2 regions of the Vibrio paucivorans genome follow, and region 2 is predicted to be linked to the other one. Evidence: predicted binding sites of a transcription regulator. Region 2 holds the regulator's gene; the other holds the start of a gene.
The links. The regulator PurR, encoded in region 2, represses purine synthesis genes. The targets are predictions, from matches to a motif close to TNANGNAAACGTTTNCNTNA.

Region 1: ACXABW_RS08435 (phosphoribosylaminoimidazolesuccinocarboxamide synthase) is a predicted target of PurR. The motif match lies at 1,700-1,719, and genes of this name have one in related genera.

Annotation. Positions count from the first base shown of each region.
Region 1 is NZ_CM133230.1:1,833,304-1,837,735, reverse strand. Features, by position in the region: partial or broken gene ACXABW_RS08440 (methyl-accepting chemotaxis protein) at 1-408, shown strand, start outside; gene ACXABW_RS08435 (phosphoribosylaminoimidazolesuccinocarboxamide synthase) at 477-1,580, opposite strand; gene ACXABW_RS08430 (TRAP transporter substrate-binding protein) at 2,155-3,249, shown strand; gene ACXABW_RS08425 (TRAP transporter small permease subunit) at 3,404-3,943, shown strand; gene ACXABW_RS08420 (TRAP transporter large permease) at 3,957-4,432, shown strand, end outside.
Region 2 is NZ_CM133230.1:1,088,650-1,093,081, reverse strand. Features, by position in the region: gene torR (two-component system response regulator TorR) at 86-799, opposite strand; gene torD (molecular chaperone TorD) at 1,040-1,687, shown strand; gene purR (HTH-type transcriptional repressor PurR) at 1,980-2,987, shown strand; cyclic di-GMP riboswitch class I at 3,136-3,222, shown strand; gene ACXABW_RS05195 (TfoX/Sxy family DNA transformation protein) at 3,335-3,925, shown strand; gene ACXABW_RS05190 (TVP38/TMEM64 family protein) at 4,137-4,432, shown strand, end outside.

The DNA of each region.
Region 1 (4,432 bases), 740 kb from region 2:
GCGGTGGTGGCAGATGAAGTACGTGTTCTAAGTCAACGCACACACGCGTCGACCAAAGAGATTCAAAACATGATTGAAACTCTGCAGGGTACAACGGGTAAAGCTGTGGGTATTATGGACGACAGCTGTCAGCTTGCGGGGCAGACTGTTGATGATGCAAATAGCGCAGCGGCAAGCCTGATCCAGATTCAAACAGTTGTTGAGCGTATTAGTGATATGGCGACACAAATTGCCTCAGCAGCGGAGGAGCAAGCGTCTGTGACTTCTGAAATCACTCGCAATACCGTGGGCATTCGTGATGTATCGAATGAATTGGCTGACGAAGCTCATGAAGCGGCTGACCAAGCCTCTCAGCTTTCGGTTCTATCGCACGAACTCGAACAAGAAATTAGCCGCTTTAAACTGTAAGACATAAAAGCGACCAACGAAAAACGCCAGCATTACGCTGGCGTTTTTATGACGAATGGAAGTCGAGGTTAATCAATTAGACCATATTGGCTGCTCAAGATATCGATGATCTCTTGCTTAGGATTATCGCTAAGAACAACTGGCTGACCAGTAATGGTTTCTGCGATGCTTGTGTAGGTCTTAGAAATATCCATTAGCGCATCTAGTGGCAACACGCTGTCGCGCGCTAGTGCTTCACGTTCAGGCATACGCTCTTTATTGAGCAAGATATCTGGATCAGGGAAATGGTTCAGTAGGAATTGGCGGAACCCTTCTTTTGAGTTTTCTACGATGTTTCCTGAATTGTATTCCTTGGTATCCCAAATACGTGAAGAATCCGGCGTACCGACTTCATCCATGTAGATCAGTTTTTCATTACCTGCGGCATCTGTTACGTAGCCAAATTCAAATTTGGTGTCGACGAACGTCTGTTCAACACGCGCTAATGCTTCGCTAATGACGCCAAAACCTTCTTTTAATAGCGTTTCATAGACGTTTATGTCGTCTGCTTTGGTGAAATTAAACGCTGCGAAGTTCTCTTCGATATTCTTACGAGTGATGTTCACGTCATCTGCTTCAGGCACACCAGGAATACCTTTTAGAATACCTTTGGTTGATGGAGTAATAAGAAGTTCTGGTAACTGTTTGTCTTTCTCTAGGCCTTCTGGCATTTCAATACCACAGAACTCTCGCTCGCCTTTTTCATACGCGCGCCACATTGAGCCTGTAATATACTTGCGACAAATCGCTTCAATCATGACAGGTTTGGCTTTTTGAACGATCCATACGAACGGGTGAGGGATGTCTAGGATATGGCTGTCTGCCAAACCGTTTTCTTTGAACAGTTTAAACCAGTGATTCGAAATAGCATTGAGCGCTGCACCTTTACCGGGTACGCCTTTCAGTCCGCCTTCACCGTGCCAAATACAGTCAAATGCCGAAATTCGGTCACTAATAACCATAATCGCTAGCGGTGCATCTGGAGATACATCGTAGCCTTTTTCTTTGATGAGGCGCTGGCTATCTTCTTCAGTCAACCAGTAAACAGAGCGTACTTTACCACTGTGTACTGGCTTATTTGTGCGGATTGGAAGGTCGTCGTTGACGGCTAAAACTTGATCTGCAAGGCTCATTAGACATTCCTATTTTGTAAAACGTCAAACAGAGAGTACCTCTAGTACACGGCTAAATTGATGCGACTAGAGCTCGAATATGTGGGCATCATACCAGAACTTTTTCCCGCTTCCACATAAAAAGCAAACGTTTGCTTTGTTTCGGGGAATATTCGTAAATTAGAGCGTAAATACACTGTAGAGCCACTTCAATGTGCGTCTGTGCAAAGCCTGTCAGCGATTCTTTAACCAACAATTACATACTTTGCTTAATCGTTACCACAGCATTCAATTTGGTGCTTCGTCACATTTATGAAATCTATTATTAATAACTTGGTGAATAGTAACCCGTACGTACCTTTGTTGTTTTCCACTAGAGTTTAGAAAACATAACTTAATGAATAATAATGACTAAATCTAATATATCTACTTAGTCCTACGTAGTTATACGTAAAACTTAAGTGTGAACAAAGAATAGGGTAGGTAAATTTCTGCGTGTTCACGCTGATTTTCAAACATAGAAAACTCGCACATCTTTGTCTTGGAACATCGGTGCCATTTGATAACGGCATGAATCAAACAAAGGACGTGAACAATGAGTCTTATTCAAAACTCGCTAAAAAGAGTCATGAAAACAACGGCTGTCGTCGCGGCAGCTTGCTTTACTATGCTGGCGACTTCGGCTACAGCTGCTGATAAAGTCTATCGACTAAAACTTGCTGAAACGTGGGGACCAAACTTCCCTGTGTTTGGTGATGCGACAAAAAATATGGCCGCAATGGCAGAAAAAATGTCGAATGGTCGCCTACAAATTCGTATCGACTCAGCCAATAAACACAAGGCGCCACTTGGTGTGTTTGATATGGTTAAATCGGGCCAGTACGACATGGGCCACTCTGGTTCTTACTACTGGAAAGGTAAGGTACCTAATACGCTGTACTTTACGTCTATGCCATTTGGTATGACTCCGGCAGAGCAGTATGCATGGTTCTATCATGGTGGTGGTATGGAGTTAATGGAGCAGGTGTATTCTCCACATAACTTGATGTCTTTCCCTGGTGGTAACACTGATATTCAGATGGGCGGTTGGTTCCAAAAAGAAATCAACTCTGTCGACGATCTTAAAGGCTTAAAAATGCGTATTCCGGGCTTTGCTGGAGAAATCCTTGCTGAGCTAGGTGCTAAGCCGACGAACATTGCACCGGGTGAACTATACACTTCTCTAGAGCGCCGCACGATTGATGCATTAGAGTGGGTTGGTCCATCACTCGACTTGCGTATGGGTTTCCACAAAATCGCACCTTACTACTACACAGGTTGGCATGAGCCAGGCTCAGAGCTTCAGTTCTTAGTGAACAAGCGTACGTGGGATCGTCTCCCTGAAGATCTTCAAGAAATCTTACGTGTTGCAATGAGAACAGCAGCGTACGACATGTATACCCAAGCGACGCATGAAAGTGGTAAGAACTGGGCGTCTATGAAGTCTGAGTATCCAGATGTTCAAGTTAAGGACTTCCCACCAGAAGTAATGTCTGCACTTAAAGAAGCCAATGACCGCTTATTAGCTAAGCATGCTGAAAAAGATGAACTGGCGAAAGAGATTCAAAAATCTCAAGCTGACTACCTTAAACAGGTTCGCTCTTGGACGGATATTTCACACCGTGCGTACCTAAACAGCAGTGCTCAATAAAACCACTATTTGTTTAATAAGTACCTATACAACAAAACAATAAAAATTCGGTGAGTAGCGCTCACCGAGAAGCCCAAGAAATCTATTCTAAATAACGTGCAGCGGTCGAGCCAATCGATACGCTGCACACACTTAACGTTCCATGGAGTCGGGAATGAGAAGTCTTATCTATATCGAGCGATTGTTTAACCGAATAGGGGATACCCTAGGATGGTTATCGAGCATCCTATTTATCTTATTACTCGCCAACGTCGTGTATGACGTAGTTATGCGCTATGTATTCAACGACGTGTCGATTGCCTTTCAAGAAATGGAATGGCATTTATTCTCTGCGGTATTTTTGTTGGGAGTTCCTTACGCAATTAAAGCAGGTGGCCATGTTCGAGTGGATATCTTCTATGAGCGTCTTTCTAACAAAGCTCAAGCAGTGATAGATCTACTGGGTACATTAATCTTCCTACTTCCGTTCTGTATGTTAGTCGCTTGGTTTGGTATCGATTTTGCCAAAGACAGTTACTCTTTAGGCGAAACTTCAGGTGACCCTGGTGGTTTACCTTATCGCTGGATTATTAAGGCAATGATTCCACTGTCGTTTTTCTTAATGGCCATCAGTGGTATTGGCTTAATGCTTCATTCTCTGAACAAGATATTTAACCCTCACCTTGTTCACGCTCAGTCCATGGATAAGTCGTAAAAGGAATTCCAAGATGATCGGTATTGTAATGTTTTTTGTAGCCTTGTTTGCGCTACTTCTTGGTTTTCCAGTCGCCTTTACCTTTGGTGGTATCGCACTGATATTTGGTGTGTGGGCAGAAGGCATTGAAATGTTTGCCTTTATGCCTTATCGAATTCAGTCAATCATGGAAAACACCGTATTGATGGCTGTACCGCTATTTGTATTCATGGGCTTAGTACTGCAGAAAACGCGCTTGGCGGAGCAACTTTTAGAGTCGATGGGTAGGCTGTTTGGCGGCGTGCGTGGTGGTATCGCAATTTCAACAGTGCTTGTTGGCGCACTTCTAGCAGCCTCTACAGGGGTGGTAGGCGCATCGGTTGTTGCGATGGGACTCATTTCGTTGCCTGTGATGCTTAAGTACAACTACGACAAGGGCCTTGCTTGCGGCACTATCTGTGCGTCTGGCACTTTAGGACAAATTATCCCACCTTCTATCGTTCTCATTTT
Region 2 (4,432 bases):
CGCACACTAATCTGATAGATATTAAAAAGCCGAAGTCATCACTTCGGCTTTTTCTTTATTGCTCAAACGACATAGCAGGCAGTCGTTAGTCACCAGCAAACATATAACCTTCACCGTGTACGGTCACAAATATTTGTGGATTCTTAGGGTCGAACTCCATCTTGGCGCGCATTCGACGAATAAGTACATCGATAGTACGGTCGTTTGGCGCATCGACTCGGTGACTGATCATATTCAGAATACGCTCTCTACTTAGCACCTGATTTGGGTGTGACGACAACGCTACCAGCAACTCATATTCTGCTTTAGTGAGCTTAACCGGCTCACCATTTCGGCTCAATGCGCGGCGCTGAGTGTCAAACGTCCACTCACCAAAGCGAACGACATTGCTGTTTTTGTCATTAGTTTCCACTACAGGCGAAACGTTGCGAGCCGCTGAAATTCGCCACAGCAGGTTTTTCACACGAACCAACAGTTCGCGCAGTTCAAAAGGTTTAGTAACGTAATCGTCGGCGCCCATTTCGAGCCCAACAATTTTGTCTATGCTATCCGTGCGCCCTGTCACCAGAATGATTCCAATATCTGACTGGCTACGTAACTCTCTTGTCAGCATCAATCCATCACCACCCGGCAAATTGATGTCCAACATCACTAAGTCGACAGAGTTTTCTTCCAACGCTTCTCGCATTTGCACGCCATCTTCGGCTTCACTAACGGTGTAACCTTCATTTTGAAAGTATCCCACTAGCTTGCTGCGAGTAACAGCATCATCTTCTACAACTAATACGTGATAGCTCATCTAGACCACTTAATCTTGATTTCAGGTTAACTTTAACAACACTATTCTATTCATAATCAGTAACAATTCTAGAAAATGCTACTTCAAAAGTAAGAAAGGTGATTTTTTATTGATTCAAAACAACCTTAGACTCGCTATTCATATCTCACTATATCTCTCTATTTTTATTCACACATGTAGTTACCGCTATTCATCTTTATTAGTTAAACTAAAGACATACCTCGAATTGGAGCTAAAACAATGCAAGAAACAAAAGCATTTAACGAAAAAAGAGCTGAAATATACTGGTGGCTATCTAGCTTATTTGCTAAAGAACTGACCGAAACGGATATTGAACAGTATCAAACCCCAGAAATTCGCTCTTTCCTCGCAGGGCTTGGTGAAAATGAAACTCTAAAACCGTCTATCGACAAGATGACTGACGCGCTCAACCGTCTAAATGACCGTGAAGACGCACAGTTAGAGCTCTCTGCAGATTTCTGCGACCTATTTTTGAAATCAGACAAAGAATCCGCTTTGCCTTATGCGTCTATGTACATCGGTAAATCGGGTCTATTGAATGACGAGCCCGCCAAAGAAATGGCGTCATTAATGGCTGAACATAGTATTGCTGTCAGCGCTTCACTTAACGAGCCAGCAGATCACATTGCGATCGAATTAGACTTCCTTGGTAACTTGATTATTCGCTCTAACGAACTTGAACAAGAACAGCACCTTGATGATGCACTGCTCGAACAAGAAAAGTTCATCCGAGAAAAGATCCTTTCTTGGGTTCCACAATTTTCGACCAAGTGTCAGTCACTCGATGAATTCGGCTTCTACGCTGCGGTAGCATCTCTATTAGTGTCTTTCCTAGAGCTAGATTGCCACTACCTCGCCGGCGAGTAATTTCACCACTCCCTAGCTAGCGACAAAATCGTCAATTGTAGTGATAGATCACTGCTATTGACGGTTTTTTCATTGCTTGCGCCACGTTTGAGGTCTAGAATCGTGACCGCAAACGATTAAAAATGAAATTGACTCAGTTTCCTGGGTAGAAATACGAACCGCTGGCTAAAAGCGGTTTTTGTGTTTTTACTACTTTGATGTAACCATTAACTAGGAGCTGACAATAATGATTGCTGCGGTGAGCCAAGGGGTAAGCCAGTATATGCAGCAGTTCTCAATAGGACAGAACCTTATGGCCACAATTAAAGATGTTGCTCGCTTAGCTGGCGTATCAACTACCACTGTTTCCCATGTAATCAACAAAACTCGCTTTGTTGCTGAAGCAACCCAAGAAAAAGTGATGGAAGCAGTTAAAGAGCTTAACTACGCTCCAAGTGCCGTTGCTCGTAGCTTGAAATGTAATACGACCCGTACCATCGGCATGTTAGTAACTCAATCAACTAACCTATTCTTCTCGGAAGTAATCGATGGTGTTGAAAGCTACTGTTACCGCCAAGGCTACACGCTCATTTTGTGTAACACCGGTGGCATTTACGAAAAGCAGCGTGACTATATCCGCATGCTAGCTGAAAAGCGCGTAGATGGTATTTTGGTCATGTGTTCTGACTTAACTGAAGAGCTACTAGAAATGTTGGATCGACATGCCGATATTCCAAAAGTAATCATGGACTGGGGCCCTGAAAGCTCTCAAGCCGATAAAATTATCGATAATTCGGAAGAAGGTGGCTACTTAGCCACTAAGTACCTTATCGATCGTGGTCACACAGACATTGCTTGCCTAAGTGGCCACTTTGAGAAAGCAGCCTGCCAAGAACGTATCCAAGGATTCAAACGTGCTTTAGGTGAAGCCAATCTATCGGTTAACGAAGATTGGATCTTAGAAGGTAACTTTGAGTGTGATACCGCTGTGCTTGCCGCAGATAAAATTGCAGCAATGGACCACAAACCAACTGCCGTATTCTGTTTCAATGACACCATGGCATTTGGCTTGATGAGCCGTCTACAACAAAAAGGGATTCGAGTACCAGAAGATATGTCTGTTATTGGTTACGACAATATCGAACTTGCTGAGTACTTCTCTCCTCCGCTAACAACGGTCCACCAACCGAAACGTCGCGTGGGTAAAAATGCCTTTGAGATCTTGCTAGAGCGTATTAAAGACAAAGAACACGAAAAGCGTGTCTTTGAAATGCATCCAGAGATTGTTGAGCGTAGTACCGTAAAAGACCTGACTAAATAGTTAGCAAGATTAATAACCTATGTGCTTTACGTGGTAGTTCAGAGATACGCAAGGCGCATAGCTTAGTCTTATTTATGGAACACATATCACATTTACAACATCCAAATGTGATACTTATTCAGATTTTTAATTACTCTTGAATTAGAAGTCACGCACAGGGCAAACCATTCGAAAGTTTGGGACGCAAAGCTTCCGGCCTACGGCATTTACTTGCTATGGTAGCGGGGTTGCCGATGGCAAACTATGCATACACAACTTTACTCCTTACTGACACAGTTTCTGCATTTTTTTGCTAACCTCTCGGACCTGATTTGGTGGCGTATTCACATACACCGAGAATATACAGCATGGACAAACCAGTACTAAAAGACTCAATGCGGCTGTTTGAACAACTAGGCCGTGTAAAATCCCGTTCAATGTTTGGCGGTTTCGGCATCTTTGTTGACGAGACAATGTTCGCTCTTGTTGTAAATGATAAGTTGCACATCCGAGCAGACGATTCAGCCGCAAAAAAATACAAAGGACAAGGCTACGAGCCTTATGTATATAAGAAACGTGGATTCCCTGTCGTTACAAAATACTTCGCATTGCCAGACGATTGGCAGGCAAACCCAAAAGCTACGCTCGATGAGGCCATTGCAGCTCTTAAAGCAGCAAAGGTTGAAAAAGAGTCTCAAGCTCAGTCGAAACCGAATCGACTAAAAGATCTTCCAAACCTAAGACTAGCGACCGAAAGGATGCTCAAGAAGGCAGGAATCGAGTCTGTTGAGCAATTGGAAGAAGCTGGCGCGGTAGAAGCATTTAAAGCCATTAAGCAGTCCCATACTTCGGATGTTGGTTTAGAGCTTCTATGGGCACTTGAAGGGGCAATTAAGGGGACTCATTGGTCAGTCATTCCACAATCGCGTCGTGAAGAGTTGGCTAATCGACTCAGCTAACCCAAGAAAAGTTCATAGAACCGGCACTCTGTGCCGGTTTTTTTGTATCTGCTGAAATTTTCTTTCCACTTAACCTGTCTTAATTCAAACAGTTTCTTGATACTAGGCGAGAATTCGCCACCAATCTCTCTGCAAGTACTTTATCTACTTTTATACTAAGAAGACATAGCAGGTAGAGCGGCCAACGTATCTTTAGGTCGGAGAATAAAAAATGAACAAAAAGCTAGTATTTGGCGTGGTATTCGTCGCACTGATTATTATTTTGGCCATGAATTTTGGTCAATACTTCACGCTTGAAAACGCTAAAGCACAGCAAGAAGCTTTAGGTAGCTTTATTGAGCAAAACTTCCTCATTGCAGCGATCAGCTACTTTCTGGCTTACGTCGCCATCACCGCTTTTTCAATTCCAGGAGCTGCTGTCGTCACACTGCTAGGCGCTGCATTATTCGGTTTTTGGACCAGTCTACTGCTGGTTTCATTTGCCAGTTCTATTGGTGCTACCCTCGC